4 regions of the Thermopolyspora sp. NPDC052614 genome follow, and region 4 is predicted to be linked to each of the others. Evidence: riboswitches for the same ligand, from Rfam matches in the RefSeq annotation. Region 4 holds a riboswitch; each other region holds the start of a gene.
What was found. A riboswitch is a leader RNA that binds a small molecule or an ion and turns the genes downstream of it on or off. The one in region 4 is predicted to bind S-adenosylmethionine.
Positions count from the first base shown of each region.

Region 1: another riboswitch for S-adenosylmethionine. It lies ahead of AB0K60_RS12240 (DUF3293 domain-containing protein); the one in region 4 lies ahead of AB0K60_RS08730 (aminotransferase class V-fold PLP-dependent enzyme).
Region 2: another riboswitch for S-adenosylmethionine. It lies ahead of thrC (threonine synthase); the one in region 4 lies ahead of AB0K60_RS08730 (aminotransferase class V-fold PLP-dependent enzyme).
Region 3: another riboswitch for S-adenosylmethionine. It lies ahead of AB0K60_RS37395 (DUF3293 domain-containing protein); the one in region 4 lies ahead of AB0K60_RS08730 (aminotransferase class V-fold PLP-dependent enzyme).

Region 1 is NZ_JBFATZ010000005.1:11,152-16,641, reverse strand. It holds gene AB0K60_RS12245 (type ISP restriction/modification enzyme) at 1-2,265, shown strand, start outside; SAM riboswitch class IV at 2,526-2,634, shown strand; gene AB0K60_RS12240 (DUF3293 domain-containing protein) at 2,682-3,620, shown strand; gene AB0K60_RS12235 (hypothetical protein) at 3,971-5,490, shown strand, end outside.
Region 2 is NZ_JBFATZ010000028.1:16,172-21,661, forward strand. It holds gene otsB (trehalose-phosphatase) at 15-860, shown strand; gene AB0K60_RS35005 (trehalose-6-phosphate synthase) at 867-2,312, opposite strand; gene AB0K60_RS35010 (RNA polymerase sigma factor) at 2,448-2,999, shown strand; SAM riboswitch class I at 3,283-3,426, shown strand; gene thrC (threonine synthase) at 3,442-4,752, shown strand; gene AB0K60_RS35020 (MoaD/ThiS family protein) at 4,766-5,041, shown strand; gene AB0K60_RS35025 (cold-shock protein) at 5,379-5,490, shown strand, end outside.
Region 3 is NZ_JBFATZ010000038.1:4,834-10,323, reverse strand. It holds gene AB0K60_RS37410 (DUF6461 domain-containing protein) at 1-436, opposite strand, end outside; gene AB0K60_RS37405 (winged helix DNA-binding domain-containing protein) at 691-1,824, shown strand; gene AB0K60_RS37400 (hypothetical protein) at 2,067-2,501, shown strand; SAM riboswitch class IV at 2,991-3,102, shown strand; gene AB0K60_RS37395 (DUF3293 domain-containing protein) at 3,154-3,663, shown strand; gene AB0K60_RS37390 (NAD(P)H-binding protein) at 3,860-4,693, opposite strand; gene AB0K60_RS37385 (TetR/AcrR family transcriptional regulator) at 4,768-5,364, shown strand.
Region 4 is NZ_JBFATZ010000003.1:468,222-473,711, forward strand. It holds gene AB0K60_RS08730 (aminotransferase class V-fold PLP-dependent enzyme) at 450-1,859, opposite strand; SAM riboswitch class IV at 1,905-2,019, opposite strand; gene AB0K60_RS08735 (amino acid ABC transporter permease) at 2,360-3,418, shown strand; gene AB0K60_RS08740 (amino acid ABC transporter ATP-binding protein) at 3,427-4,179, shown strand; gene AB0K60_RS08745 (ABC transporter substrate-binding protein) at 4,237-5,235, shown strand; gene AB0K60_RS08750 (aldo/keto reductase) at 5,326-5,490, shown strand, end outside.

The sequences.
Region 1 (5,490 bases), on a different contig from region 4:
GTCCGCTTCGTCGACGACATTTTGCGGGCGCGGTTCGGGCGTGAGGGCGGGTTCGCGTCGGACGATGTGATGGTCGTCGATCCGGCCATGGGCACGGGCACCTTCCTGCTCAACATCGTCGACACGGTCGCCCGGACCGTGGCGGAGGAGGAAGGCGAGGGAGCCGTCCCCGGCCGCCTCAAGAAGCTCTTCGGCCGCCTCGTTGGAATGGAACGGCAGGCCGGGCCGTACGCGGTCGCCGAACTCAGGCTCAACCAGGCGCTCAAATCCGAGTACGGCGCCGAGGTCTCCGAAAAAGATCAGAAGCTCTATGTCATCGACACCTTGGACAGCCCGTTTGAGGAGACCGGGCTTCCGATCGGTTCGATATACGAGCCGATCGTCCGTGCGCGGCGAGAGGCGAACCGCATCAAACGGGAGACGCCGGTCCAAGTGGTGATCGGCAACCCGCCGTACCGGGAACGTGCCAAAGGCATGGGAGGCTGGATCGAGCAGGGTGCGGAGAACTCCGGGTACGGCATCCCGCTGAACGCCTTCAAAGCACCTGGGCTCGGCAGATACGAGTATGTCCTTTCCAACCTGTACGTGTACTTCTGGAGATGGGCGACGTGGAAGGTGTTCGATGCCCACCCCGAGCACCCGGCCGGCATCGTCGCCTTCATCTCCACCTCGGGATACACAACCGGCCCCGGCTTCGCCGGCATGCGGGAATACCTGCGTCGGACGGCCGATGAGGGATGGATCATCGACCTCTCCCCGGAGGGGCATCAGCCCGATGTTCCCACTCGGATTTTCGCCGGCGTCCAGCAGCCGCTGTGCATCGGAGTCTTCGCCCGGTACGGCGCCGGCCATCGGAACACGCCCGCGGTGATTCATCACATCAGCGTGTCCGGGCGCCGGACGGAGAAGTTCGCCCGTCTGGCGGAGTTGTACCTCGACGATCCCGAGTGGCGCGACTGTGGGACAGGCTGGCATGACCGGTTCCACCCCGCCGGCGCGGACGTCTGGCTGAGCCACCCGGCACTCGGTGACCTGATGCCCTGGCACGCCCCCGGGGTCAAGCCGAACCGAACATGGGTCTACGATCCGAACCCGGAAACCCTGCGGAGGCGCTGGGCGCGCCTGATCAATGCCCCCGCCGCGGAAAAGGCCGGGCTTTTCAAGGAGACCCGAGACCGGACAGTCGAATCCGTCGCCACGGAGGCCGGCTCCGACGGGGTGTCGGTAACGCCCACCATCGCTGAGGAGACCTCCCTAGAACCTCGAATCGAGACGGTTGCGTTTCGCAGCTTCGACCGGCAGAAGATCATCTACGACCTTCGAGCCATCGACTTTCCTCGCCCGGCGCTGTGGCAGGTGCGCGGGCAGCGGCAAATATTCGTGTCCGAGCAGCACGCCGAACCATTGGGAACGGGCCCCGGCCTGGTGTTCAGCGCCTACGTTCCCGATATGCACCACGTCAACGGCCGCGGTGGCCGGGTGCTCCCGCTCTTCCGGGATAACGCCGCCAGATCGGCCAACTTCGCTCCCGGACTGATCCGCCTGCTGTCCCAGCGACTCGATCTGCCCGTGACGGCACCGGATCTGCTGGCCTACATCGCGGCGGTGACCGCACACAGCGGCTACACCGCCCGCTTCTTCGAGCACCTGCGCACCCCCGGCATCCGGGTGCCCCTAACGGCGGACCCGGATTTGTGGAGACGGGCCGTACCGCTCGGCCGACGCGTGATCTGGCTGCATACCTATGGCGAGCGCTTCGTCGATCCCGGCGAGGGGCGCCCAGCCGGTCCCCCCAAACCGGACGCCGGTATTCGGGCCATGGCACGAGTGCGAATTCCGGGGAATATCGAGGAGATGCCGGACGACATTGTCTACGACGCCCAGACCGGGACTCTGCAGGTCGGTGGAGGTCGCATATCACCGGTGCTCCCAGAGGTCTGGGCGTACGAGGTCTCCGGGAGGAGGATCATCAAAAAATGGTTTGACTACCGGAAGAAGAATCCGGGAGGCCGAAAGTCCTCGCCGCTCGACCATATCCGCACCGAAGAGTGGCCTGCAGAGTTCACCACCGAACTCCTCCGTCTCCTACATGTGCTGACGCTCTGCGTGAAACTCGAGCCCGAACAATCCGATCTACTGGAGCAGATCTGCGCTGGCCCGCTCGTCACCGTAGCCGACCTGAAAGAATCACAGGTCCTTCCACCCCCGCCCGCCGCCCGCAAGGCGCCCGCCACCGAATCACCAGAGGCTCTCACTCTGTTGTGAATCAGCTTGCGGCGGACGGATGCCCAGATTCCTTTCCGCCGGGAAGGCTGCGAGAAGCGGTCGGGGTGCCGTACGGCCGCGGCGGCTGCCGGGTCCTCCCTGGAGGCATGGAGAGCGATGTGCGCGGTGAGGCAGGCTGCCGGCCGATCCTGATCCAGGGGCGTGGTCGCTTGGTGGCCTGGGCCGGATGCCCGGACTGCCGTCCGGTTTCCGGCTAGATGTTGACCATTGACGGCTTGCGTCGCTAATGTGCCGCCCTGGGTCATGAGTTCCAGTGTCAAGCCCCGGCTCGCTGGACGGCATCCCGCCCGCTGCGGGTGCCCCGGGTGACGACCCGCTCCGCGTGAGACGCGCGGAGAACGGCGGATCACCGGGGCCGGTCGGGCTACCGGGGTCCCAGGCCCCGGAGGTGCGTCATGCCCGTCCCGAACGATCTCCATGCCCTGCTTCTCACCCGCTGCCCGGGCTGCGGCGTGTTCTTCAACGTCATGAACCTGGGGCCGCGCGAGCCCGTCATCGAGGCGTTCCCCGGCGTTTACTACGCCCGGTGCCCGCACTGCAAGGTCCGGTGGCATGTGCACCCGCTCGGCACCGCGGAGCGCGACCTGGCCGACCCGTTCGTCGCCGAACGCCCGGCCGTGCAGCTCGACCTGGCCGCCGCCTGGACCGGCGCCGTGCTCCGGCTCACGCTGGACGACCACATCCTGCGGGTGGGCCCCGCGGCCGGCGGGCCGGACGCCGACGAGATTCCGCATCCCCTGGACGAGGTGGCCCACGTGCTGACGGGCTGGAACCCGGGTGGTCTGCCGGGACGCCTGGCCCACAACCTGGACGCGCACCAGCGGCTGCTCGACGAGCTGCGTGAGCGCGGCCTGCGTCTGTGGACCGATGCCGCCTGCCACCATCCCGAGTTCGCCTGGGCCGAGCGGTCGGTGGTCGTGGTGGGAGCCGAGGAGAGCCTCGTCCTGGAGGTCGCCCGCCGGTTCGGCCAGCCGGCCGTCCTGCGCTGGACGGTGGGGCTGCTGACCCCGATCGGCACTCGCACCTGGGAACCCCTCGCCGACGGCGACCCGGTCGTCGTCACCCGGCTGCCGCAGCGGCCCTGCGTGATGACCGGCGAGGCCCGGGACGAGGTCTGCCGCAACCCCGGAGGGCCGTGGATCAGCCGGTCGATACACTTCGGCGCGGAGTGGAACGACCGGCGCGCCTGCCTCTACGCGGCTCTCGGCTGCGACACCTGCCATGGCGGGCGGGCCGGCGGGGTCGTCGGCATGGCCGTCGGCGATGTGTCCATCGAGCGCAGCGTTCCCAGCCGGTACGGCCTGGCACGCCGGGCAGCCGTGGCCGGAATGTGACCCAAAAAGGCTGTGCACTTCGTTCACGGTAGCCGTATAAGTGGGATACCTGCCTCTTGCGCATCAGTTGTCCTCCTTTGTCCCGAAAGACCAATAGATGGAACTCCTCGACGCCTGCGCCCGGCTCGGCGCTCTCGCCCCCCACCCGCTCGACGACGAAGTGCGCCGGTCGATCGGGACGCTGCCGCCTCCGCGGCCTCCCGCAGGCGAGGGGTGCCGGTCAGGGAACCGGCCAGGTCGGCGAGGGCCTCCGCCAGTTCGACGCCCGGCTCCTCGCGGGCCTCGAACACCTCGACCCGGATCGCGTTCGCGTACGCCGCCTCGAGCGCGGGGCATCCCTCCTCGCCGAAATGCCCGAGGTACCGGGACTGCACGCCTTCTGCCTGGACCGGCTCGCCTGGTGCCGCGCCCAACTCGGCCATCCCGACGAGGCCGTATGGCTGGCCCGCCGCGGCGTCGCCCTGCTCGAACCGACCGCCGGAGACGACCACGACCCCCACCTCCCCGAACTGGGCGTGCTGCTGTGCGACCTCGCCGGCTACCTGCTCGCCTGCGAGCGGCCCATCGAGGCCCTCGACGCCGCCACCCGGGCGGTGGCCGTACGCGAACGCCTGCACGCACGCGACCCCAAGCGGTTCGGGGGCGCCCTGGCCGAGGCGCTGCGGCGGCTCGGCGACGCGTTGACCGCGCTCGGCCGCGGGCAGGCCGCCGAAGAGGCCCGGCTGCGCGCCGCCGACCTGACCGGACCCGTACGCGACGACGCCCCCGCCGAGAAGCAGGACGAGGGATGCACGACGGCCGACCTGGCCAGGGAGTACGACCGGCTGGAGGGCATGGCCGAGCACCGGCCCGCAATCTCCGCGGCGCTGCACGCGCTCGCCGCGACCACTGCGGGCCTGCCCATCGTCCCCGCCGACGGACCCGACCGGCTGGCGCACTCGCTGAGCAATCTCGCCGCAACGCTGTGCCTGCTGGACCGGCCCGAGGACGAGGTCGAGGCGCTGCGGGTCGTCCTGGCGCTGCGGGAGGCCGCAGAGCCCATGACCGAGGAGGACGCCGGGGAACTCGCGCTCGCCGTCGGCAGGCTCGGCTCGGCACGCAACCGCGCCGGTCGGCCCGCCGAGGCGGCGCCCGCGAGCCTGCGCGCCGCGACGATGCTGGAGGACCTCGTCGCAGCGGGCCATCCCGGGCTCCGTTACTTCCTTGGGCAGGCGTACGAGGACGCCGGGCACGCGCTGTCCCGCCTGGACGAGTCGGAGGACGCGTCCGCGCGCATGCGCCAGGCGGTCGAGACGTACGACGATCTCGCGGCGGACGATCCCGAGTACCGGGACGTCCTGGCCCGCGCCTCGGCGGCCCTCGGCGACCTGCTCGCCGGCCTCGGTGACCTGTCCGGCGCGGCCGAGGCGTACGAACGGGCCGCGAACCTCTACCGCGCCCTCCTCGCCGAGGGCCGCACCGCCGTACGCGCGGACCTCCGCAGGACCCTGACCTCGGCGGCGATGACCTGCGGCCGGGCCGGGGACTCGGCCGCATCACTGACCTTCACCCGGGAGGCGATCGGGCTTCTCGAACAGGCCGCCCTGGTCGACGCGGACGCCAGGCCCGCTCTCCGCCAGGCCCTGCACACGACGGCCGTGATGTCCTATGGCGACGAGGCGTACGCCGCCGCCGAGCGGGCCGTCGCCTGCTACCGGCGACTCGACCGGGAGACGCCGGGGACATGGCGGCGCGCTCTCGTGTTGACCCTGGTCGTGCTCGCGCGCCGCGCCGCGGAGACGGAGCGCTGGCGGGTTGTCGCGGACGCTGCGGAGGAGGCGATCCCCGACCTGCTGGAGAACGCACCCGATGACGAGCGCTCTCGCGAGGT
Region 2 (5,490 bases), on a different contig from region 4:
GGGGTGACGGGAACATGGGCGTTGACGGGTTCGGCCTGCGGACCGAGACGGGCGCGGCCGGGATGGCGGCGATCCTGGCGGATCCGGCCGGGGCGGTGATCGCCTCCGACTTCGACGGCACGCTGTCGCCGATCGTGGCCGACCCCGAGGCCGCGTACGTCCACCCCGACGCCCCCGAGGTGCTGATCGAGCTCGGCCGCAGGGTCGGCGGCATCGTCATCGTCACCGGCCGCCCCGTCGCCCAGGCGATCGCCCTCGGGCGTCCCCCCGGCGGCGGGCCCGGCCTCGCCGACGTGCCCGGACTGGTCGTGCTCGGCCAGTACGGCGCCGAGCGCTGGGAGGACGGCCGCGTCAGCGCGCCACCGCCGCCGCCCGGCCTCGACCGGGTGCGGGCCGCGCTGCCGGGGCTCGTCGCGGACCTGCCCGGCGCGCGGATCGAGGACAAGGGCCGCGCGCTCGCCCTGCACACGCGCAACTGCGCCGACCCGGCGGCGGCCCTGGCGGCGCTCGCCGACCCGGTCGCGAAGCTCGCCGCCGAGACCGGCCTGATCGTCGAGCCCGGCCGCATGGTCCTCGAACTCCGGCCGCCGGGCGTCGACAAGGGCCAGGCGCTGCTGGCCTTCCTCGCCGAACGAGCGGCCCGGTCCGTCCTGTTCGCCGGGGACGACCTCGGCGACCTCGCCGCCTTCGACGCCGTACGCGCCGGCGCCGCCTCCGGCGTCCCCGGGGTGGCCGTCTGCAGCGGATCGGCCGAGGTGGCCGCCGCGCTCACCGAGAGGGCCGACGTCGTCGTCGAGGGCCCGCCCGGCGTCATCGCCCTCCTGCGTACCCTGGCGGCGGCGCTCTCCGGCCGTTCCTGAAGCGTCCTAGCCGCCGGAAACCGGGCCATCCGGGAGGGCGGCGAGCTGGTCGGCGAACCACTGTTTCGGGGGCAGGGCGGTCGCGGCGGCGCGCAGGCGGCGTCCGCGCTTGAGGCGCTCGTCCTCGGCGAGCGTGAGCGCCTCGTGCAGGGCGGCGGCCGTGCCGGAGACGTCGTAGGGGTTGACGACGAACGCGTCCTCGCCGAGTTCGGCGACCGCCCCGGCCTCGCGGGACAGCACCAGGGCGCACCGCGGCGACAGGATCGGCCCCTCCTTCGCCACCAGGTTCATGCCGTCCCGGATCGGGTTGACCAGCAGCACGTCGGCGAGCCGGTACGCGGCGAGCGAGCGCGGGTAGTCGTCGTGCACGCTGAGGATGAGCGGATCCCAGTCCTCGGTGGCGTACTCGTCCTCGATCTCCTTGGCGCAGCGCTGCACGGCCGCCGTGTACTCGCGGTACTCGGGCAGGTCGTGCCGGGAGGGGTAGGCGAAGGCGAGGTGCACCACCCGGCCGTGCCATTCGGGGTGGTCGGCGAGGAACTCCCGGTAGGCGTGCAGGCCGCGCACGATGTTCTTGGACAGCTCGGTCCGGTCGATGCGCACGATCAGCCGCCGGTCGCCGACCAGCTCGCGGATCGCGTCGACGCGGGCGGCCACGTCGGGCTCGCGGGAGCGCGCGACCAGCGCCTCGCCGTCCACGCCGAGCGCGTGCACCCCGATCCGGGTGGTGCGGCCCTCGTGCACCACGGTCCGCGCGGCGTGGTCCACCTGCGCGCCGAGCACCGCCTCGCAGCAGTCCATGAACGCCGTCGCCCACCGCGCGGTGAGGAACCCGGCGTGGTCGGCCCCGAGGATGCCGGACAGCACCTCGCACGCCACGTCGTCGGGCAGCAGCGAGAAGTACTCCGGCGGGGCCCACGGCGTGTGGGAGAAGTGCGCGATGCGCAGGTCGGGGCGCTCGACGCGGAGCATCGCCGGGGCGAGCGCCAGGTGGTAGTCCTGGATGAGCACCCGCGCGCCGTGCGCGGCGTCCTCGGCGAGCGCCACCGCGAACATCGCGTTGTAGTCCTGGTACGACTCCCACTCCCGGCGGAACCGCGTCCCGAAGTGCGGGGAGTTGGGGGTGTCGTAGAGCAGGTGGTGGACGAACCACAGCGTGGAGTTGGCCACGTCGTTGTAGGCGCGGTGGAACGTCGCCGGGGGGATGTCGAGCATGCGCACCGGACCGGTGTCGTGGCCGGCCAGGTCCAGCCTGCCGCCGGGCGCGCCGCGCGCCGCGCTGCGGTCGCCGTCGGACAGCGCCGCGCACACCCACAACATCGAGGTCTCCTTGGCCACCTCCACCAGGCCGGACACCAGCCCGCCGCCGCCGCGGCGCATGGTCAGCACGCCGTCCTCGGACAGGGTGAACGAACACGGCCCCCGGTTGGAGGCGACCAGGACTGCGTGCATCGATCCGCTCCACTCGCTTGGGCCCTCGCCGGCGGCCTTGTCAGCAGGCTAACCAAAAGCGGTCCTCGCCAATAGGATGACCGCGCAGGACGGAATCGCCGATGCGTGGTTCGGCCGAATGGGGGTTTGACGAGGATGGCGCTTGACGAGACGACGGAGGAGCTGGCCCGCGCAGCCGCCCAGGGGGATCATCGTTCGCTCGGAGAGCTGCTGCGGCGCATCGAACCCGATGTGTTGCGGCACTGCGCCCGCCTGCTGCCCTACCAGCAGGACGCCGAGGAGGCCTGCCAGGACACGCTGCTCGCCGTGGCCCGCAACATCGGCAGGTTCGAGGGGCGGGCGAGGTTCAGCACCTGGCTGCACATCGTGACGGCCAACTGCGCCCGCACGACGTACCGCAGCCTCAAGCGGCGCTCCTCGGAGCAGGCCGAGGAGCTGCCCGAGCAGCGCCCCGACCCGCGGCGGGTGAGCGTGATCGCCGGGTCGCGGCTGGACCTGCTGGACGCGATGGAGGCGCTGGAGGCCGACAAGCCCGAGCTGGCCCAGGCCCTGGTGCTGCGCGACATCTGCCAGCTCGACTACGCGGAGGTCGCCGAGCAGCTCGACATCCCGCTCGGCACCGCCAAGTCGCGCATCCATCAGGCGCGCAAGTACGTGCAGTCCGCGCTCGGGGAGGCGTACGGCTGACGCCTCCGGGGCGGCGCGGCGGTCACGCTGGGCAACCGGGGCGGCAACCGGGGCGGCAACCGGGGCAGGGCCTGGAGGGGGCGGGATCGGACGGGCCGGTCTCGCGGAGTGAGACACGCCCTCGGTTCGCCGTTACCCCGTTGTAAAGTCTTTATGGATACCCGTGCGGTTCGGCCCATGCGCTGCCGCGATGTCGGGTTTCCGGGGATCGGGGCCGCCGCCGGTTGTCTGCTCACCGGCTGTAATCACTCGATCGGGCCCCGCCGTGGGTACAACTGAAGATTGCTCATCCAGAGGGGTGGAGGGACCGGCCCGTTGAAGCCCCGGCAACCCTCCCGGTGTAGCTGCGCTCGCGATCCGCGGGGCCGCCCGGGACAGGTGCCAATTCCGGCCCGCGACCAGGGTGGTCGCCGGGTGAAGATGAGGAGAAAGGCCTCGCTTCATGGCGCTTGCAAGCACGGAATCCGTCTCGACGTCCACCTACGACTTCGGCCCCGCCATCGGCCTGTCCTGCCGAGAGTGCGGGGCTTTGTATGATCTCGGCCCTAACTTCGCCTGTATCGAGTGTTTTGGGCCACTTGAGGTGGCATACCCGTGGAACACCGAGCAAGGTCCGGCCGCCGACCAGGTCGGCGAGGCCCTGCGGGCGAGGATCGAGTCCGGCCCGGTGAGCATCTGGCGGTACGCCCCGCTGCTGCCGGTGCCGGCCGACGTCGCGGCCAAGCCCAACCTCGCGCCGGGCTGGACCAAGCTCGTCAAGGCCGACAACCTGGCCAAGGAGCTCGGCCTGCGCAGTTTGCACGTGAAGGACGACTCGGGCAACCCCACGCACTCGTTCAAGGACCGGGTGGTGGCGATCGCGCTTGAGGCGGCCCGCACGTTCGGCTTCCACACGCTGTCGTGCTCCTCGACCGGCAACCTCGCCGGCGCGGTCACCGCGGCGGCCGCCCGCGCCGGGCTCGACGCCTGCGTGTTCATCCCCGCGAACCTGGAGGAGGCCAAGATCGTCATGGCCTCGGTGTACGGCAAGCGGCTGGTGGCGATCGACGGCACCTACGACGATGTGAACCGTTTCTGCTCGGAGCTGATCGGCGACCCGCTGGGCGACAAGTGGGGCTTCGTCAACGTCAACCTGCGGCCCTACTACGGGGAGGGCTCCAAGACGCTGGCGTACGAGATCGCCGAGCAGCTCGGCTGGCGGCTGCCGGACCAGATCGTGATCCCGGTGGCGTCCGGCTCGCAGCTCACCAAGATTGACAAGGGCTTCAAGGAGCTGATCAGGCTGGGGCTGGTGGAGGACCGGCCCTACAAGATCTTCGGGGCGCAGGCCGAGGGCTGCTCGCCGGTGTCGGCGGCGTTCAAGGCCGGGCACGACGTGGTGCGGCCGGTGAAGCCCGACACGATCGCCAAGTCGCTGGCGATCGGCAACCCGGCCGACGGGCCGTACGTGCTGGACATCGCCCGCCGGACCGGCGGGGCGGTGGAGGATGTCACCGACGAGCAGATCGTCGACGCCGTGCGGCTGCTCGCCCGCACCGAGGGCATCTTCGCCGAGACGGCGGGCGGCGTCACCGTCGGCGTGCTGCGCAAGCTGGTGGCGGACGGGAGGATCGACCCCGACGCGGAGACGGTCGTCCTCAACACCGGCGACGGCCTCAAGACGCTCGACGCGGTGTCCGCCGGGGCGCGGCCCACCGCAGTGATCCGCCCGTCTCTCGACGCTTTTCGCGCTGCATTCCCCGACAACTCCTGAAAGGGTCGTTATTATGAGCGTATCAGTACGGATTCCGACGATTCTCCGCACATATACGCAGGGTGTCGCCGAGGTCACCGGAGAGGGGGCGACCCTTCGCGACGTACTGCAGAAGCTGGACGCGGACTATCCGGGCATCGGCGGGCGAATTCTGGACGAAACGGGCAAGATTCGCCGTTTTGTCAACGTCTATGTCGGGGAAGAGGACGTCCGTTTTGCCGATGGACTGGACACCTCCATCCCCGAAGGGGCGCAGATCTCGATAATCCCCGCCGTGGCCGGAGGCTGACTCTCCGCATCGCCCGACGCCCGCGTACGGCCTTGCCGACGCGGGCGTCGTCGCGTCCAGGGCCGGTGACGTGCTGGGCTATCAGTAACGAAGTTTAAGAAACGGGATACAAAATACCTAAATTGTCATTCGCCTCCCGGAAGCGGGCCCAATTGCGTCCCGCTTAGAGCGAACGTCAAGGGTGAGTTTGGCGATTGACTCTGTTGCCCCACGGCATGCCACAGGTATCGTCGAGGACGATCGACGTGCCCGGGAAGTTGGCGACTTCCCGGCTCGGAGGTCAGGGACCTCGCGGTGAATGGGCGAGGTTCCGAAGCCCAGTAAGAGGAGTCGGAAAGTGGCGCAGGGCACCGTCAAGTGGTTCAACGCGGACAAGGGCTACGGCTTCATCGCGGTAGACGGTGGTAAGGATGTATTCGTCCATTACTCCGCAATCCTGATGGACGGGT
Region 3 (5,490 bases), on a different contig from region 4:
GGTCGAGGGCGTGCGGGTCGTCGCCGTATCGCTCGTCAGGGGCCATCGGGTCGAAGGAGACGATCATGCGGCCGTCGCGGGCGTACTCCAGGTAGGCGTTGCCGCTCATGTCCATGCGGAAGCCGAGTGCCTCGCGGCCGCCTTCGCTGAGGGCGCGCAGGCGCTCGCCGTCGCCGTGTCCCGGCACGATGGCGATCCAGCCGTTGACCTCGGCCACCCAGTCGGAGCCGTCGTCGATGTTGTGGTCGAGGATCTCGCTCAGGTAGCACGGAGTGCGGGTGGTCGGATCCAGGTGGAAGTCCTTGGTGAGTTCCTCAAGGCTCGCGCCCCTTATCCATAGGGCGCTGAAGAAGAGCATCCACAGGTCAGAGTCGTCGAGCCCTTCGGTGAAGATCGTCGATTCGAGCAGCTCGTACAAGTAGGACGGTGATCGCATGGCTGCCTCTCGGCGGAGGGGCGGCTTACGAGACGACCCTCCTGGATGGTGGTTGGGGTGCCTGGTTTGATCTTTTAGAGGAAAGGGCTGTGGTGCGCAATGCGTCCGGGATGTCTCCAGGTGGATGAATCGTGGTTAGTCTCCGGCTGGGCGCGACGTTCTGGCCTACCTTTGGTGAGATGACCTACGGGTTCGCCGTTGGCGTCTCGCTCACGAGCGATCACCCGACCCTGCCGGCCGACGAGGACTGACGCATGCGGCTTACCGCGCGGGAGCTCAACCGGGCCACGCTCGCTCGGCAACTGCTGCTGGGGCGGCAGGCCCTGGATGTCGCCGAGGCCGTACGTCGTCTGGTCGCGGTTCAGGCGCAGCACGCGGCCTCGCCGTACCTGGCCTTATGGAACAGGGTCGCCGGGTTCGATCCGGCGGATTTGGACGCGGCGTTCGCCAACCGGAAGGTCGTCAAGGCGACGCTCTTGCGGATCACGCTGCATGCGGTTCATGCGGAGGACTATCCGCACTTTCACGAGGCGATGCAGCCCTCGTTGCGCGCCGCCAGGCTTGGCGACCGGCGCTTCACCAGCAGCGGGATCACGGCGGCGGACGCTGACGGGCTGATCGGCGAGTTGCTGGGGTTCGCGGCGGAGCCCCGGTCCAACGCCGAGATGATGGCCTGGATCGAGGCGCGGCTCGGTGTTCCGCCGAAGGGCGTGTGGTGGGCTGTGCGGTCGTACGCGCCGCTGCTGCATGCCGTTACCGGTGGGCCATGGTCGTTCGGTGAGCGGCCCGCCTACATCGCGGCGGGGATTCCGCCGACGGTGGGGGAAGCGGCCGATCAAGCCCTGCGGACGCTGGTTCTGCGTTATTTGGAGGCGTACGGCCCGGCGTCGGTGGCCGATGTCGCGCAGTTCGCCCTGGTGACGCGGTCCAGGGTCCGCGGCGCGCTGAACGACCTGGCCGGAGGGCTCGAACGGTTGACCGGGCCCGACGGCACGGAGTTGTTCGACCTGCCCGGGGCGCCGCGTCCGGCTGCCGACACACCGGCGCCGCCGCGGCTGCTGCCCATGTGGGACAACGTGCTGCTGGCCTACGCCGACCGCAGCCGGGTCATCCCGCCGGGCTATCGCAAGCTCGTGACCCGGGTCAACGGCGACGTTCTGCCGACGCTGCTGGTCGACGGGCAGGTCGCAGGCGTGTGGCGGCGGGTCGAGGAAGGAATCGAGACCACCGCGTTCCACCCGCTGCCCCGCGAGACGTGGGACGAGCTGGCCGACGAGGCGCGGGCGCTCATGGCGCTGCTCGCCGACCGGGAGCCCGAGGTCTACCGCCGTTACAAGCATTGGTGGTCAGCCCTGCCGGGTGCTGAGGTGCGAATCCTCGCCGATTAGATTGCGGGCGGCCCAGGCGGTGCTAATCGCCGGGGCCGGGACACCAGGACAACGCTGGCGGGGTTTCCGGGGAGGAGCTCGGCCTGCTGCTCGCCCCCGCTGTGCTAATCAGCGCCAGTTGCCTGGTCGGCGCTCCACCCGCATGAAACATGAAATTGGCCGCTCATGACCGCCCCATCAGCCATCATTACAACCAGCGAGCATTGATAGCTGTCAGTGCACGGCTGTGTGGTGGGAGTGGGATGCCGACGAAGATGGGCAGCATGGCCTACGTTTCTGCTGCTCTGTTGCCGGCTATGGCAACTGTCAGTTGTTATCCGGTAGCGAGCGGCAAGTCGCGTGACCTCGGCTTCGCCCTTGGTGGTAAACCACGCGTGACGGGCACCAGCATCCTCGGGCAGGTCGGCGTGGTCTGCGATATCCCTCCGTCTCGGCACTATCTGACGCTCACGCTGGAGCGTCGTACGAGCGAGGGAAGATGGGATGAGCAAGCGTCGGTACGGGAGACCGCCATCCCTGGCGACGAAGGGGATCCGCTCATTGTCCAGGTCCTGGCCCCATGCGAACCTGGCCTGTGGCGAGTAGGTGCGTACGTGATCGGACTGCTGCACGGCAAGGAGTTCGAGTTCAGCGACTCCAGTTACGAGCGGGTGGTGAGCAAGCGTGAGTGTCGCTAAAGCTCGTCAGGCGGCTCACCTGATCGGTTGGGCACTGCGTCCCTCCAGGCCACGGCGCTACGCCGAGCAGCCGGCCGAAGTGCCGGGCGAGCCCGGCAGGTGGCGAGGGCTCTTCAGGCGCCTTGCCGCAGTGCCCCGGCTGGTCAAGTCCGCGCCGCCGCTTCCTCGTGACACAGGCCAGGGGTGGACGCTGCGTCGTGAGAACGATGTCTGGGCGATCCGTCCGGTGCGCGGCTGGCGGTCGTGGCCGTTCGTGCCGGCGGCTTATGTGAACCGGGAGATTCCGGGTGACGACCGCGAAGCGGCGTTGAGCTGGATGCTCCTTATCGTGGGGGAATAGGGAAGGTTGCGACGAGGCCAGGATCGGCCGGTCGTCGTCGACGTAGGCGATGATCGGGGAGGCGAGATTGACGAGAGTCTTCCGTACCGATCGCATCGCCGGGAAAGTCACATTGCGCCGGTTGCATTCTGGGTGCTAGCTTCCGGCTGGGTCACGAGTTCCAGCGTTCAGCCCCGGCTTGCTGGACGGCATCCCGCTCCGCTGCGGGTGCCCCGGGTGAGGACCTGCCCCGCGCGGGGTGCGCGGGGAAACGAGCGGATCACCGGGGCGGTGCGCTACCGGGGTCCACGGATCCCGGAGGGACGCCCTGTCATGACTTCGCCCGCCCTCGTCGTCGGCTGGACGCACTATCGCCAGGCGGTCGTACGGCTCCGCACCGCCCACGGTGTGCTCGCCGTACGGGCCCGGCCGGATGCCGTGACCATTGGGGAGTTTCCCGATCCGCGTGGGTGGACGGTGCACATCGTGACCGCCTGCAATCCGGGCGGCCGTACGGTCTCGGCGGCGGCCAATGCCCGTGCTCAGGCGATGCTGGTGGCCGAGGTGAGCGGGCGGGGGCTGACCTGGTGGCCGGCCGAGGGCGGGGACGAGCGGCGCCTGCATGTCGAGGCCAGCGTCGCGATCGTCGGGCTCGACGACGATGCGGCGCGCATTCTGGGGTGGCGCTACGGGCAGGATGCGATTTTCGCCTGGGAGCCGGGCAGGTGGCGGCTGTTGTCCTGCCTCGATGACCGTGCGGAGAGCCACGGCTGGGTCGCGGACCGGTTGCCGTGCGGCGATGTGGAGAAGGGCGTTGCCCGCGCCGTGCGGCGGGTGGCCTGACCGGGGCCGCATCTCGCGGTCGCCGCGCGGGCACTGCCGCGGCCGGGCACGTCGGCACGGGGGCTTCGTGTCCTGATCGGCGATACGGTTTCCATCTCGCCGCCGACGGCCCATCGGCGTGCCGGGCACGGCGGCTGAACGGCCGAGGACCCCGGGTGCATGTACCGGTGGGCCGTCTTACGGGGGTGCGGCGGAGTCAGCGGAAGGCCGCGGCGTTGCGCCGGGCCCAGTCGGCGAAGGTGCCCGGGGGGCGGCCGAGGATTCGTTCGGCGTCCGGGCTGACGGACTGTTCGCGGGCGGTCGGGGTGCCGAGGATGTCAAGGGTGGTGTCGGCCACCGGGGGCGGCATGAAGGTGAGCATCTGGGCGCGGGCCTCCTGCCGGGTCTGCTCGATGAAGGTGATGGGCTCCCCGATGGCGGCGGCGATGGCGGCGGTGCGCCCGCGTGGGGTGGTCGGCTCGGGGCCGGTCAATTCGTAGATCGCTTTTGTGTGGCCGGGCCGGGTGAGGGTGATGGCGGCCACGGCGGCGATGTCGTCGGGGTCGATGACCGGGAGGCCGACGTCGCCGAAGGGGGCGGCGACGGTGCGGGTGGCCTTGATGGAGGGGGCCCAGGCGTAGGCGTTGGAGGCGAAGCCGCCGGGGCGCAGGATGGTCCACTCGGCTCCCGATTCCATGACGGCCTGTTCGAAGGCGGCGAAGGCGCGGCCGTGTGACTCCGAGTGCGGGCGGGTGGCCACGCCCTGGGAGGAGAGCAGGACGATCTTGCCGGCGTCGGCGAACGGGGCGATGACCTGGGTGGGGTCGTCGGCCATCATCAGGTCTCCGCCGATCAGGAGGAACACGGCGTCCGCCGCGGGCGGCAGGCCGGTGGGCGGCTGTGCGAGATCCGCGGCGACCGTGCGGACGCCGTACGGGACGTCGGACGGGGTGATGCGGCGGGAGACGGCGGTCACCTCATGGCCCTGCTCGGTGAGAATGCGGACCAGGGTACGGCCGACGTTTCCGGTGGCGCCGGTAACGGTGATCACGGGGGCGTCCCTCCAAGTTAGTTAGTTGACTGACTTAGAAGGACTGTAACACGTCTCGGCCTATAGTTAGTCAGGTGACTGACTTGAAATCGTCCGCCCGAGCCCGGACGGCCGGCGCCAAACGGCAGCGGCTCATGGCGGCCGCCGCCGAGGTCGTCCACCGGCAGGGGGTCGAGCGCACCACGATCGCCGACATCGCACACGCGGCCGATGTCCCGGCCGGCAACGTGTACTACTACTTCAAGACCAAGGACGAGCTCGTCGCCGCCGCGCTGTCCGAGCACGCCCGGCGGCTGGAGCTGCTCACCGGCCGCCTGGACCGGCTCCCCGATCCGCGCGAACGGCTCAAGGGCCTGGTCGAGACGTGGGTGAGCCAGCGCGACATGGCCGCACGCTACGGCTGCCCGACCGGCACGCTCGCCAGCGAACTCGACAAACGCGACGAGGGCGGCCTGGACGTCGAGGCGGGCAAGGTCATCCGGCTGCTGCTCGACTGGGTGGAGCAGCAGTTCCGCGAACTGGGCCAGCCGGAACCCGACGGCCTCGCCCTGACGCTGGTGGCCGCCTATCAGGGCATGTCACTGCTGGCCAACGCCTTGCGCGACCCGCGGGTCATGGACCGCGAGGGCGCCCGCCTGCTCGCCTGGCTCGACTCCCTCGAAGCCGCCTGAGATCGACATCGCATTCGTCGATCGAAGTGTGTCCAGCCCCCGTGGGTCGGCCGCGTGATTTCGGGCCGACCGCCCAGAGTGGCGGCTCGGTGGGCCGGAGGCGAAGGCCGGGCCGGTGTCCCGCAC
Region 4 (5,490 bases):
AGGACATGATCAGCGTGCGAGGGAGCGCCGACACCGGGCGCTGCGCCAGCGGCACAGGTCGATGTCGAGTCTGGCCACGAGGCGCAGCGAAACGCCTGCGTGCTCAGACGTGATGATCATGACGGTCCCGCCTTCCATGCGGTCTGCGATATCCGTGCACCCGCGGTCTCGCGCATCCCATGCGGATCCATGCCGCTACCGGAGATGCGAGCCGTCCCACGGGATCGACCGTCTAACCCATATAAACAGTAGGAAATAAAGGAATCTTCGTCAAGCCCATTGGTTAAGCCGACAGCCGCAAGTGTCTTGGCGAGGACCCGAGGACGACGCGCGGCTGCGGGCAGGGCTGTATCCAAGGGGCCGATGGCTGACAGCGGCGTCGAGGCCGACGGGTGGGCGCAGAACTTGCCATCCCGCACACCAAACCGGCAGAGACGGCCCGCCGAGCATCAGACCTTCCCCTCGACGATGTCCCGCAGGGCCGCGATGAGCCGGTCGACGTGCTCGTCGGTCGTCCCGATGCCGATCGACGCCCGTACGGCCGCCCCCGACCCGTCCACGCAGCCGCCCTCGCCCCCCACCAGCCTGCGTACCAGCGGATGGGCGCAGAACTTGCCGTCCCGCACGCCGATGCCGTACTCGGACGAGAGGATCTCGGCCACCTCCCGCGCGCCGCGTCCGTCCACGGTGAACGAGACCACGCCGATCCGCGGGTGATCCGGCCCCCACAGCGCCAGCTCGCGCACGCCGTTCGGCAGCCCGGCGCGGAGCCGGGCGGTGAGCCGTTCCTCCTCCCGGACCAGCTCGGTCCATCCGGCGGCGGTCAGCGTTTCGCAGGCGGCGGCGAGCGCGATGGCGCCCAGCACGTTCGGGGTGCCCGCCTCGTGTCGCTGCTCGGGGTCCGCGCTCCACTCCACCTCGTCGCCGACGTTCTTCGACGCGCCGCCCCCGCGCAGGTACGGCTCGGCCCGCGCGAGCCAGTCGCCCCGCCCGATGAGGGCCCCCGCCCCGAACGGCGCGTACAGCTTGTGGCCGGAGAACGCCACGTAGTCCGCGTCGAGCGCCGCGATGTCCAGCCGGCGATGCGGTGCGAACTGCGCGGCGTCCACCGCGATCCGGGCGCCGTACCCGTGGGCGACCGCGGCCAGGGCGGCGACCGGCCACAGCTCGCCGGTGACGTTGGAGGCGGCGGTGACGACCAGCAGCGCCGGGCCGTCGAGCGCGGCGAGGGCGCGATCGGCCGCGCGTACGGCCTCGCCGGGGGACGCGGGCGGCGCCAGGCGGACGGCCCGGCCCCACGGCAGGAGCGAGGCGTGGTGCTCGCTCTCGAAGACGACCACGGTGGTGCCGTCCGGCAGGCAGCGGGCCAGCAGGTTCATCGCGTCGGTGGTGTTGCGCGTGAACACGACCGCGTCGTCCGGCCGGGCCCCGGCGAACGCCCGAACCGTGTGCCTGGCCTGCTCGTAGCGGGCGGTGGTGAGCCGGGAGGCGTATCCCGCGCCCCGATGCACGCTGGAGTAGGCGGGCAGCGCCTCGGCGACGGCCTCGCTCACCGCCTCCAGACAGGGCGCGCTGGCGGCGTAGTCGAGGTTCGCGTACGGCACCTGCCTCCCGTCCTTGACCGGCACCCGCAGGTCCGCGCCGAGCACGGCCGGGATGCGCGTCACGGCGGACGACCGGGCGCCGGAGGACGACGCCGCTGGCGACGGCACGCCGGACGTCGGCGCGCTGGACGTCGGCGCGCTGGACGTCGGCGCGCTGGACGACGACACGGCGGGCGTCTGCGCTGGCGTGGACGACGCGGGGTCGGGCCGGACGGAACCGGCGGCGGCGGAGTCGAGAATCGTCAAAATGGACATGCCAAGCCTCCAGGGGCCATTGGCCCCCGTGGCGTCCGCTCAAGGGGCCCGCGCTTGCCCGACGCCCTTCGCGCCAGGCCAGGTCCTCACCCGGGGCACCCCGCCGCAGACGGAGGGTTGCCGGCCAGCAAGCCGGGGCTTGACGCTGGCGCTCATGACCCATCCGGAACTATAACCCGTTCCGGCCGGGCGGTCGCAAGCGGGTGATCGAAGAAAAACCCTCAAAACAAGTAGGACTTGACGGAATCAATCTCTCATGTTGCAGTAGGGCCATGCGCCCCCAGGCACTGCTGACCCGGCGAGGTCACATCGACCACTGCCGCGTGCGGTCATCTCTGTGTCACGGCTGACCCGCTGATCGCCCGCGGCCTCCGGCCGCCCATCTCCCGTACCCCACGGCCCCCGTACCCGGCTCGACCAGGCCGCCATGCCCGCATGCGCCTCGGCCGACCGGCGCGGGGGCCGCCCCACATCCGCCCCCAGCGGGCCGAGGAGCCGCCGTGAGCCTGACCCAAGCGCTCGACCACGACACCACGCACGACTCCGCCGACACCTTGCGCGTGGTGAAGGCACGCCACCCCTGGCGCTGGATCGCGACCGCCGTCGTCCTGGTCCTGCTCGCCATGGCCGTCAACGCGCTGATCACCAACCCGGCCTGGGACTGGCCGGTCGTCGGCGAGTACCTGTTCCACCCCTCCGTCCTCAACGCGGTGCTGTTCACCCTGCAGCTCACCGCGCTCGGCATCGTCCTCGGCTTCCTGCTGGGGACCGTGATCGCCCTGATGCGCCTGTCCCGCGTCCCGCTGCTGACGTCGGTGGCGTGGGGCTACGTCTGGCTGTTCCGCTCGGTGCCGCTCATCCTGCAACTGCTGTTCTGGTACAACCTGGCCGCGCTGTACAAGCAGATCTCGTTCGGCGTGCCGTTCGGCCCGGCGTTCTTCTCCATCGGCTCGATGGATCTGATCGGCCCGGTGACGGCGGCGGCCCTCGGCCTGGCGCTGCACCAGGCCGCCTACGCGGCGGAGATCGTACGCGGGGGCCTGCTGTCGGTGGACCCGGGCCAGTTGGAGGCCGCCGCCGCGCTCGGCATCCCCCGCGCCCGGCAGATCTTCCGCATCCAGCTCCCCCAGGCGATGCGGACGATCGTGCCCAACGCCGGCAACGAGATCATCGGCCTGGTCAAGGGCACCTCGGTCGTCTACATCATGGCGCTGCCCGAGCTGTTCTACCAGGTACAGGTCATCTACAACCGCAACGGCCGCGTGATCGCCATGCTGCTCGTCGCCGCGATCTGGTACCTGATCCTGACCACGGTGCTGTCGATCGCGCAGTACTACGTGGAGCGGCACTTCGGCCGCGGCCAGTCCCGCGCCCTGCCGCCCACGCCCCTGCAACGCGCCCGCCGCCTGGTCGAACTGCGCCGCGCCGCCCGCCGCCGGCGTCTCATCCCGGCCCCCGGCGGCCCGGCCCCCGCTCCTGACCCTGCCTCTGACCCCGCCTCTGACCCCGCCCCTGACCCCGCCCCTGACACTGCCTCTGACACTGGGAGCCCGTCGTGACCGCGCCCATGGTCGAGGTACGCGGCGTGCACAAGAGCTACGGCCCGCTGGAGGTACTGCGCGGCATCGACCTCACCGTACGGCCCGGCGAGGTCACCGTCGTGCTCGGCCCGTCCGGCTCGGGCAAATCGACCCTGCTGCGCTGCGTCAACCACCTGGAGAAGATCGACCGCGGGTACGTCACGATCGACGGCGAGTACATCGGCTACCGGCGGGTGGGCGACCGCCTGTACGAGCTGAAGGAACGCGACATCCTCCGCCAGCGCACCAACATCGGCTTCGTCTTCCAGAACTTCAACCTGTTCCCCCACCTGACCGTGCTGCAGAACGTGATCGAGGCCCCGCTGTCGGCGCAACGCAGGCCCCGCGCGCAGGTGGAGGCGCTCGCGGCCGAGCTGCTGGAGCAGGTGGGCCTCTCCGACAAGATCAACGCCTATCCCCGGCAGTTGTCCGGCGGCCAGCAGCAGCGCGTCGCCATCGCCCGCGCGCTCGCCCTGCGCCCCAAGGTGGTGCTCTTCGACGAGCCGACCTCCGCGCTCGACCCGGAGCTGGTCGGCGAGGTGCTTGAGGCGATGAAGACCCTCGCCCGCAACGGCACCACCATGATCGTCGTGACCCACGAGATCGGCTTCGCCCGCGAGGTCGCCGACACCGTGGTCTTCATGGACGACGGCCTGATCGTCGAGCAGGGCCCGCCCGCCCAGGTGCTCGACGCCCCCCGGCACGAGCGCACCCGCGCCTTCCTCGGCAAGGTGCTCTGACCTGCTCGTCCGGACGCCCCGAACCCCCTTGTGACGAACCCCTGAGAGGAATCCCCCATGCCATCGGTGTCCCGGATCGCCGTCGCCGCCCTGTCCTCCCTGTTACTGCTGACCGCCTGCGGCACGTCCGGCACCGGCGCCGGAACCACCGCCGCCGGCGGCGGCGCGGCCCCCGCCTCGGCGGGCGCGGCCTCGCCGACCGTTCTGACAATCAATACGAGCCCCGAGCAGAACCGCGTCCGGGCGGACAAGGACGCCGCCATCGCCGACAAGGTGCCCGCCGCGATCCGCGCCAAGGGCGAGCTGCTCGTCGGCACCTCCACCTTCCAGCCCCCGCTGTCGTTCGTCGCCGACGACAACACGACGCCGATCGGCGTGGAGGAGGACATCGCCTCGCTGGTCGCCGACGTACTGGGCCTGAAACTCCGGCTGGAGGCGACCTCCTGGGAGAACCTGTTCCTCTCGGTCCGCTCCGGCAAGTACGCCGCGGGCTTCTCCAACATCACGGTGACCGAGGAGCGCAAGGACATCTACGACTTCGCCACCTACCGCCTGGACCAGCTCGCCTGGGAGGTGCCCAAGGACAGCCCCATCACCTCGATCACCAAGCCGGCCGACATCGCCGGGCTGACCGTCTCGGTGGGTTCCGGGACGAACCAGGAGAAAATCCTCCTCGACTGGGACAAGCAGAACCAGGCCGCGGGCTTGAAGCCCATCCAGGTGCAGTACTACCAGCAGGCCGCCGACACCTACCTGGCGCTGAAGTCCGGCCGCATCCAGGCGTACTTCGGCCCCAACCCCACCTCCGCCTACCACGCCGCCGTCAGCGGCGACACCAAGATCGTCGGCACCTTCTCGGGCGCGGGCCCCGACCGGCAGGGCCTCATCGCGGCCATGACGCAGAAGGGCAACGGCCTGGCCGAGCCCATCAGGGACGCGCTCAACGTCGTCATCAAGAACGGCAAGTACGCCGAGGTGCTCAAGCGGTGGGGCCTGGACAACGAGGCCGTACCGGAGTCCCTGCTCAACCCGCCCGGCCTGCCCCGGGAGAAGTAACGAGATCGACCGAAAAATCAGCCCACGCGTTATATTCCGGCACCGTCCCGGCTTGACCTGGAGCGCACTCCAACAGGTTGACTCGGAGACATGACGACTCAAAGCATCGGAACCCGCACGCTGGGCCGCACCTCTTCACTGACCGTCTCCACCATGGGACTCGGCTGCATGGGGATGTCGGAGTTCTACGGCACCGCCGACGAGAGCTCCGGCATCGCCACCATCCACCGCGCGCTCGACCTCGGCGTCACCTTC